3 regions of the Paenibacillus sp. FSL E2-8871 genome follow, and region 2 is predicted to be linked to each of the others. Evidence: predicted binding sites of a transcription regulator. Region 2 holds the regulator's gene; each other region holds the start of a gene.
The links. The regulator LexA, encoded in region 2, represses DNA repair genes until DNA is damaged. The targets are predictions, from matches to a motif close to CGAACATATGTTCG.
Positions count from the first base shown of each region.

Region 1: a site for LexA is predicted at 1,492-1,505, ahead of NYE25_RS13320 (YolD-like family protein). Genes of this name have one in related genera too.
Region 3: a site for LexA is predicted at 1,788-1,801, ahead of NYE25_RS13360 (ImmA/IrrE family metallo-endopeptidase). Genes of this name have one in related genera too.

Region 1 is NZ_JBBOBV010000001.1:2,910,633-2,913,875, reverse strand. It holds gene NYE25_RS13330 (PH domain-containing protein) at 1-485, opposite strand, end outside; gene NYE25_RS13325 (hypothetical protein) at 603-1,163, shown strand; gene NYE25_RS13320 (YolD-like family protein) at 1,546-1,881, shown strand; gene NYE25_RS13315 (hypothetical protein) at 1,878-2,042, opposite strand; gene NYE25_RS13310 (M15 family metallopeptidase) at 2,341-3,027, shown strand; gene NYE25_RS13305 (hypothetical protein) at 3,104-3,243, shown strand, end outside.
Region 2 is NZ_JBBOBV010000001.1:1,546,811-1,550,053, forward strand. It holds gene NYE25_RS07130 (DUF896 domain-containing protein) at 1-82, opposite strand, end outside; gene NYE25_RS07135 (LysM peptidoglycan-binding domain-containing protein) at 192-605, opposite strand; gene lexA (transcriptional repressor LexA) at 901-1,527, shown strand; gene NYE25_RS07145 (L,D-transpeptidase) at 1,800-2,138, shown strand; gene NYE25_RS07150 (hypothetical protein) at 2,288-2,668, shown strand; gene NYE25_RS07155 (hypothetical protein) at 2,903-3,243, shown strand, end outside.
Region 3 is NZ_JBBOBV010000001.1:2,915,428-2,918,670, forward strand. It holds gene NYE25_RS13335 (glycosyl hydrolase) at 1-10, opposite strand, end outside; gene NYE25_RS13340 (cytidine deaminase) at 184-600, opposite strand; gene NYE25_RS13345 (NucA/NucB deoxyribonuclease domain-containing protein) at 708-1,139, shown strand; gene NYE25_RS13350 (hypothetical protein) at 1,218-1,364, opposite strand; gene NYE25_RS13355 (YjfB family protein) at 1,514-1,690, shown strand; gene NYE25_RS13360 (ImmA/IrrE family metallo-endopeptidase) at 1,831-2,373, shown strand; gene NYE25_RS13365 (hypothetical protein) at 2,450-2,611, shown strand; gene NYE25_RS13370 (hypothetical protein) at 2,735-2,908, opposite strand; gene NYE25_RS13375 (DUF3139 domain-containing protein) at 3,017-3,243, shown strand, end outside.

The sequences.
Region 1 (3,243 bases), 1.4 Mb from region 2:
ATTTGTTCACGGTAGCTAATGTTGTTGGCGATCTTCTCGTCACGAACAGCTTTGCGCAGAACATCTTTGACGGTTTGGGCATCATGGATTTTTCGGAAAAGAAGCTGAGGCGCTGAGGCATCATCAGAAAATACAGTTAATGTACCGATGCCGAGCATCCGGTCCATGATAGATTGTGCTACGGATAAATCGCGTACACGCAGTAATTCGATTTCTTCGACATTTTTACCGATAAGTCCGGTCTTTACCATAATGCGCTGGCTTGTAATGGTGTACGTAGTCGTGTTTAGGCGTACGATTCCTTTGAGGCGATCAGAGATACTGGCTGGTTTGCCTTTCCAGAGAACGACTTCTTGAGTAGCATTTTGATTTGCTGATGTACGACGGGTGGTCACTGGAGCAGTTCCGTCAATGCTAGATCCGCATTCTCCACAAAATTTAGCGCCCTGCTTATATTCTGATCCGCAGGTTGTGCAATAAGGCATAAATACTCTCCTTCCCTGATTACAATTGAAATAATTATAACATAATAGTCATTTTACATAAATTTCATTTGCGCTTTACACAAACCGACATTATTCTGTTAAGTGGAGGGATAAATAATGAAAAAAGTGTTACTAATAGGAACGCTAATGCTGACTGTCATCCTTAGCGCCTGCAGCAATAATAATTCAACTTCATCGGCTCCTGCCTCGGAAGAAGAAGTGCAGGAAACCGTGCAAAACTTCTACAATGAAATGTCTAAGCTTGATGAATTAGGAAAATCATCTTTAACGGAGTTCAACGAAGCTATTGCTGCTTATTCAGCAGGAGAACTTTCGGACAGGCAGTTGGAGAAGAAGATTAACGAATTCCAAAAGACCGCAACAGACTTATCCAATCAGGCTGAGAAAGTGAAAATTTCCTCTAGCTTGCCCGAAGACATTCGTAAACTGCTTGATGAGTCCAAAATTGCTTTTCAAAGTGCTTATTCTCTAAAAGAACAGGCCTCTCAAGGTGCTGATTCCGCAGAGGTCACTGCTGAGAAGTTCGAGGAATTGAATCAGAACGCTGACGTCGCGATGCTATACGGCATTTCCAAGCTTAATGAAGCAAGAGAAGCAACAGGACTCATCGATGCTGATGGTCAGTCCACCGCTGAATCAGAGAAAGTTCAAGAATAGATCGAAATTTAGACGCTGAACAGTTCAACTGTCAGCGTCTTTTTGATGCGATTTTGAGCTTGAGTAGAGGTAACACTGCCAATCCTATAAATAAGCCAGCTACGATTCCTTTTGTGAGGTCTGAGAGGGTACTGCTTCGATATACGAGGGGGTATAGACACAGGAATAATACGGGAATTAGGATGAGCAGGGCATTGTTTTTTTTCAAGTGGAAAGCTCCTCTCAATTAGATATTCATTATTATACAACTTTTAGATAAAAGAGGAGGATTTTGAAGTGGTATCTTTTTCCTGATTATTGATTATTCAGCGAAGGTGTGGATATAATACAAACATACGTTCGTGTGTAGCGGAATAAGTATAGAAATTAGGGAGGGGTTACCATGGGCAAAAAGCTGGAGAAAAACGGACTGTGGGAAAGCAGTCGCATGATGCTGCCGGAGCATAAGGTAAGAATTATTAGGGATGAACGAGAGACGCTGCGCCGCATTAAGCCTATTCTGGATGAGCAGAAGCTGGAGGAGATCGAATGTACACTTGCTTTATCGTTACGGAGTCATGTGCGCGTCACTGTTGTGCTGTTTGATCCTTTTGAGAATACGACAATTAGTGGTTTTGTGACTTCCATTCACACCCACTCGCGTGAGTTTAAGCTGCAGTGGGCGGAGGAATGGAAGTGGATCAATGTAGATGATCTAGTGGAGGTTTACATCGTTTAATGCTGAGAACCGCTGACTTCACTTTTTTCATAAGCAATTAGGGTCACCGTTGGGTTGCCGGTCAGATTTGCAATGGAAGCTTCGGCATTTCGAATAATTTCGAGTGCTTCTTCCTGCTCGCTCAGGGCAGCAACTTTATAGCTATCACTATGAATGTCCATATGTGTTCCCACCTTTCGCTAATATTTTGCCCTTTTTTGTAGAAATGATCCAAGGTGAAGAAGCTATGAATAGGTGCTTTTCAGGGGATATCTCGGGGATACCGGGGTCTTTTTTTAAAATATAAGAAAGTATAAGTTATACACCTATCCTTTATGTCTTATATTTCTCGCATAAACGCTTATCGTCCTTCCTTATAGGGACGCCGAAGACATTTATGCTTGTATGCTAAGGCAAGCAGGGGTATTAGTACAAGCGAATGGGGAAGCGGGATCATTGATTATACCAAGGGGTGATTCTATGCTGACTTTAGATCAAGTGAGGGACAAATCGGCAGCGAGGCTTGTTGGGCTTCATCCTGTTTTGGCAGCAGGGGCGAAGGCTTTGATTCAGCAAAGCTATGCCAGAGGAGTGCCCATCGTTATTACTCAGGGATTGCGGTCGATTGCTGAACAAAATGCCTTGTATGCGCAGGGGAGAAGTAAGCCTGGACCTATAGTTACCAACGCCAAGGGTGGAACCAGCTATCACAATTATGGCCTTGCGTTTGATTTTGCGCTTTTGCTGCCGGATGGAAATAGTATTTCCTGGGATATGAATCGTGATGGTGATAAAGATAAAATAGCGGACTGGCAAGAGGTTGTACAGGTGGGAAAACAGCTAGGGCTTGAGTGGGGAGGAGACTGGACGTCTTTTAAAGATTATTCACATCTGCAAATGGCCTTCGGCTTAACTACGACTCAACTTCGGGCAGGTAAACGTCCTACGACGGATCAGGTCAATGAAGCTTTAAAAAGAATTACTGGGGAGGATGACCAGGTGAACAAAGACGTTAAAGTAACGATAACCTTAAACGGCACTAAACTTACGGATGGTGTTCTTGATACCGGCGTAACGTATGTACCCGTGCGTGCTCTGGCTGAGGCGCTTGGAGCAAAGGTTACGTATGACGCAGCGAGCAAGACAGTGAATGTTGTAAAAGAGTAAAGCTATTCATGTATAGACAGTGCCACCCAAGGGGAAATTATCAGTGATAACTAACCATAAAGGGAGGCATAACACTGTGAATAAGCTGATAACAAGCCTTGCATGCGGTACTGTACTGTCAATGAGTATAATGGGAGCTAGTTACGCTAATCCAATCGGGTCAGCCGCTTTAGGCGGTATCCCGAACGCGAATACGGGCATGGATGGTACCGTGAA
Region 2 (3,243 bases):
CCGTTTCCTCTTGATTAAGGCCTACGCTCTTCTGTTTGCGTGCCAATTCGTTAATACGCGCGACCAACTCATCAATATTCAAAACTTTCCCTCCCCTTATAAATTAATTCTAACTCTGCCATGAGAAAAAGAGCTTGTCAAGGTTTACTCCCTGCAAGCTCTTCATGTCCTCTTATTATGTTCTTAGAATATTAATATATAGGTAAAGTGAGAACATCTCCAGCATTAATCTGACTACCTTTAATGCCATTGGATTTTTTAATTCCTTCTATATATACAGCCGTTTTCATATCAGAAGGTTTATTCTCAAGAGCAATACTCCAAAGTGTATCTCCACGTTCAACCACTACGCGCTTCTCATCCTTCATTAAAGTAGTAGATCCTGCAAATACATTACCTACTACTGTAAGTCCTGATAGTACGAGCACGATGATCAATGTCAGTTTAATAACAAAATCTCTACGGAACAAACGCATCAAGCCTTCAAGCAAAAGCTCTGTAATCTCTTTAATCTGAGCTGAATAACGGGTAATAGGATTATGTCCTAAAGATTCAACCACTGGGGCTTTATCGTAGATGCTACGGTATGTACTGTATTTTAACATGAATATCATCCTCCAAACACTTGTTCTTACTTTTGAAATTATAATAACACGAACATGTGTTTTGTTCAATACTATTTTAGAACAATTGTTCTCTTTTTTTCAGAGGTTAATATTTACCATATTCTTCATATAAAGAATCACTCTTATCGTTTAGATGAAGGAAACGCAATCAATACAAGACTACCATTTATTAACTCTTTCGAATTAATATTTATAATAGTTAGAACTTATGTTTGTGCGAACGGTAGTTCTATGTTATAATTTTCCCAAACATTACTATATGGGGTTGATTCCAATGTCAAAGATTTCAAGTCGCCAGCTGGCGATCCTGGAATTTATACGTAGCGAAGTCCGCAGCAAGGGTTATCCTCCTTCCGTCCGGGAGATTGGAGAAGCTGTTGGTCTTGCTTCCAGCTCCACAGTTCACGGTCATTTGGATCGGCTAGAGAAGAAGGGACTTATCCGTCGAGATCCAACGAAGCCTCGTGCGATAGAATTGCTTGGCCAAGAGGATTCCGAGAATGTCCATCATTTCGCGCAAACCGTCGCTCGCATTCCTGTCGTAGGTAAGGTTACCGCCGGGGTTCCTATCACTGCTACTGAGAATATTGAAGACTACTTCCCGCTTCCAACTCACTATGTTGGAGATAACAAAGTATTTATGTTATCGGTTCAAGGTGACAGTATGGTCGAAGCTGGGATTATGAATGGCGACTATGTTATTGTTCGTCAACAACAAACGGCTGATAACGGAGATATCGTTGTAGCTATGACCGAAGAAGATGAAGCAACCGTTAAGACTTTTTATAAAGAACGTGATCATATACGTCTTCAGCCGGAGAATCCGGCGTACGAGCCTCTTCGCCTTAATCGCGTGACCATTCTCGGCAGAGTTATCGGATTATTTCGAGATATCCACTAAGTATGCACTCCTACCAAGCGAAAACGGATACCGTCCTTTAGGACGGTATCCGTTTCTACGAGAAGTATAAGGATAGGGTATATCGTATAATATATACTTTCTTTTATTTTTTAAAAAAAGCTGTTCTGCAAATGCAGAACAGCTTTTTTATTGTTATCAAACTCCATTTATCAATTACAGAACATTTGTTCTCATAGGCTAAAATGACCATTTTTAATGAATAACCGTTTAGGCATCCTCCTCATATCTTAATTAGAAAGGAGTGTTGCACAATGCCAAATTACCGGATTATAGTTGATCTGACGCAGCGTATGCTTTATCTTCTTGATAACGACATTGTGATCAGGGGCTTCCCAGTCGGAATCGGTAAAATGTTAACTCAATCACCACTCGGTGAATTCACAATCATTAACAAACAACCCGATCCAGGTGGTCCATTTGGGGTCTTTTGGATGGGTCTATCTAAGCCTCATTATGGGATACATGGAAATAATGATCCCTCATCCATAGGGCACGAAGTATCCCATGGTTGTATTCGTATGTACAATGAAGATGTGTTAGCACTAGCTGCGATTGTACCGATTGGAACACGAGTAACGATCAGGAATTAAATCTATCTCTATAGATAAACACGCCTCACTCATGGTTCAATGGAGGGGGCGTGTTTGTATTTATGTATTTTTGATGACCTAATAGGAATTATGTGGTTATATGTCGAATAATGTTAACAGGATTTCAAATTGAAAGGAAGTGTCTCGTTTTGAACAACTCAAAAATTAGAACCCTCGTCGATTTTAAAGTCGATGCACTTGTTAAACTCTCTGGCTTATTGTTAAATAACGATCAAGCGAGTGGAAAAAAAGTAAATTTACTCACCTCATTCGGCAGTATTCAAGGGACCATCTCCCCTTCCACCTCCAATAAAGAGGATGTTTTTGACTTAAAATCTCTAATGGATGATGTCATTGTAGATGAATACATATCTTATTTAGGTGCGGAACATCCCGATAAAAATTTCAGCTATAACTTTGTAGTCCTTAATGATGTTTCTGTAAGACCCTATACTCACTATGAATCTCCGATCGAATACAAACAGCTAATTGTTTATACTGATCAAATCACAGCCTTCAATTTCTTATGATTTTGACATATTTATTTTAAATGCTCTCAACAAAGCACTCCAGCAGTTGCCCCAATTTTGCACTCAGCTTGCAAAATCGGCAGATCTCTGGGTGCTTTCTCTTTTTCTAATCAGTTGTCGTTTCCTAAATTCCCACGATTTTCGCTCTTAACAGATACTAGTAGAGAGAATTCAGGCATATCTTTCAATAAGCAATAAATCTTGCTCTACTGAGATCATTGGAGGTGTGATTACATGCTGATTTTCTTGATGTATATGTTTGCCATTGTAGGAGGAGTCTTAATTCTAAGTGCCGTTATTATAGAATTAAAAAAACTATCTACTTCTTCTGAACTTTCTAAGCTGTTAAACGCAACCTCATCTTTTAATATTATATTCACCAAAACATTCATTCCGCCCAATCAATCTCACTTGATCGCCCTTAATGAACCTTATAAAAAAATAGCAATAGGTACCAGCAATCCGAAAACAAGCAAAAAAGCAATAGCAAAGCTATACTCGTTCGACAATATAATGGGATCAGAGATTGTTGTTAACGCACTAACCCTTTCAAAAGTATCTAAACGACAACAAAA
Region 3 (3,243 bases), 1.4 Mb from region 2:
GCTGTTCCATCCACTCTCACATCCTTTTAACTTTTTTAAGTTATAGTATGGGGACAATAGTGACATGAACTCAGCGAATGGACATGAAGTTGTAAAGTAATTTAGGACAGTGTAAGGAACTGCTGAATAAATTCACGGCTCAATAAAAAAAGGAGCCCGGCCGCTCCTGACTATATCTCCAATTTACCTCGTATATCTCAGCGGTAGTAATTCAGAAATATCATATTTAGCTAACCGGCCGTCCTCGGATACAATAACTTTGCAATCCTTCCCGTAATCAGCAATTAACTCACGGCACATCCCGCAGGGAGAAACTACTTTAATTTCTCTTTCCTCGCTGTCCGGATCAGAATGCCTTACCGCAACAATCGTATCAAATTCCTTGTAGCCTTCGGATATCGCTTTTCCAATCACCATCGCTTCTGCACAGACTGTAATTCGTCCCATGCTAGCTTCTACATGTACCGCTGTAAAGATTTCCCCCGTCTTAGTACGGAGCGCCGCCCCTACATGGTGTCTTCCCCATTCATAACGTCTAGTAATAATATCTTCAGCAGAGGCTATAAGCGTCTGATCTTCAATCGTAATCAAATACTCCATATCCAATTCCGTCCTCCTCTTATTTTTCCTAAGTATATTAAATCGCACTGCATTATGATATAAGATATACTATTTTAAGTTCCAAAAAAGGAGGAGCAGATTTGAAAATACAGAAATTACTCACCAGTCTCATCATTGTTGTGTTACTTGCTTTGGGCGGTTACTGGTATGAACAGAACGGAGATCCGGCAGCCCCATCGTCCACATCCGATTCAGAAGTTGTTCAGCTGATCTTCCCATCAGATCGTTATCCTGAGACCGCTAAGCACATTCAGGACGCGATTGCCAAAGGGGAGTCCGCGACGTGCACGATTAACCGTGAGCAGGCTGAAGACAACCGCAAAGAATCCTTAAAAGGGATCCCCACCAAAAAAGGCTACGACCGCGATGAATGGCCCATGGCCATGTGTAATGAAGGCGGCAAAGGGGCCGACATTGAATACATAACCCCAAAAGATAACCGCGGCGCAGGAAGCTGGGTTGGCAATCAGTTAGAAGATTTTGCGGATGGAACCCGCGTAGAATTTATGTTCAAATAATAAGCTAACGTGAACAGTGCTTCAAAAGAATAGCCCCATCCGGTATACCGGATGGGGCTACAATGTGCATCAGCTAGCTTAGAATAAGCAAGCTTTAGTGATGATAACCAGCAAGATGAAGAGTACCAGAATAGCTCCTGTTGAAGTAAAAGGACTACACACCGGACCTACATTTACTGGGCTTACTACAGGACCTACGTTACAACCACAATGTTCCATTCCCATAATTAATTCCTCCTAATGATTAATGACTACAGCACAAGATATGTAAAAAGGAGATAAGCTGTTTGGGCGAATTGGCAAACAAATGCTATTCACCTAATGAATTAGGTAGGCACTGTCGATAAACAGGATATACACAAAGGAGGTGCAATATGGATATAGCCGCATTATCAATGGCAATGAGCCAGGCATCCTTAGCTCAAAATGTAGGAATACAAGTCATGAATATTGCCAAAAATCAGGCTGAAACCCAGAGTCAAACGATGGTGGAAATGCTGGGCAAAAGCGTTGCTCCGAATTTAGGAAAAACACTTGATATTAGTGTTTAATTGCTTTATGCTAAGGACACACGAGAACACTCGTTCTTATGTGTCCTTATGTTTTTTACTTTACATAGCCTTCGGGCTTTTCTTTTGCTCATTTATGCGAACATACGATCCTATAACTGATTCTGAATGAGGTGAATGATATGAATAACATGAAATCCTATTATCAAATGACTGCGCTGGAGAAGTGGACAGAAGATTTATACAAGCGTCTGAACCTTACTCAGCCTTCGCAAATTTCGATTGCTTATATTGCAGAACGGCTTAATATTTGGGTTCATTATTTGGATGTAAGAAGCAAGAGCATCGAAGCATCAGCGGGGATGTACACCATGTTTATTGACAACCGGCTTCCAGCCAGTCTGCAGCGGCTAGAGTTTCTCCATGAGCTCTGTCATCTGCTCCGCCATGGTACTGATCAAATATTGATGCCAGAACATTTTACGCGGGCACAGGAGGATGAATCTGAGCGATTTATTCTTTATGCAGCTATGCCCTACTCCATGATCTCCCGCATGACATTGCCTGAGCAACGTGAAGATGCAATCAGCTATCTTGCAGCAGAATTTCAAGTGCCAAGCGAGCTGGCTTTACAGCGGATTGATCAAATTCAAAGACGTGTTTTTCAGGGGCAATTATTGGCCGTGATGGGAAGAAACGAAGAACGATTAACACATATTCAATAATGACTGCGGAGATAATAAGGGTAGTCGCAATGAAGGACCATTAATTATGGTGGAATTTCTCGCAAGGGGGATCGATATGGAAGCCATTAAAGTAATTGAATTATTGATGACTCATCCAGATTATAACGTAGATGCAGTACACCCCGAAATTCCGGATTTTGTTGGGATCGAGTCGATTGAAGTGGATCATGAAACGGGGACCTTCTCCATTTTATTGCAAGAACCCAAAGAAGACTGAAGATGATTTGTGTAAGTTCATAATAAAAGGCAGCAAGTATAGTATACCCAGGCAATTCTTTACCTACGCGGGTTACCTATCGGTAGTTAAATTGCTGCCTTATTTGTAATAGTAAGCTCTTTATTATGCGGATACAAACTGAATCACACCAATAAGAGTTAGAATGAGGAATATACCCACAACTCCCCAAATAATAAACCATAAGATTTTGAGACCTGGTAGCCTGGGACTAGTATGATTCTCCAATACCTTAATTCGCCGCTCCAGCTCCTGTATTTTTTCTTCTTGTTGCATCATTTTCTTCCTCCCTTCTAATGTGTAAATTACAAGATACAATAGATATGACATACCAGTCACAATATATTATCTTATAATATATACATTTTATCTAAATGGAGGGAATTAATGAAGAAAAGAACAAAAATAATTCTTATTACCTTCGTTATTGTATATGGAGTCGCTTCTTTAGCGCTTCAGGCCTTCCGAAATCACATGGACAATGAAGTGATTCATTATTTGGTAGATGCGAGAGATTATAAGAATGAAGATCTCTATAAAGTCTATACCCAGATTGGTAAGGCTCCCGTCGTAAGTACAACGGTTATCTTTGCAGATGAACTCCATGCAAGATA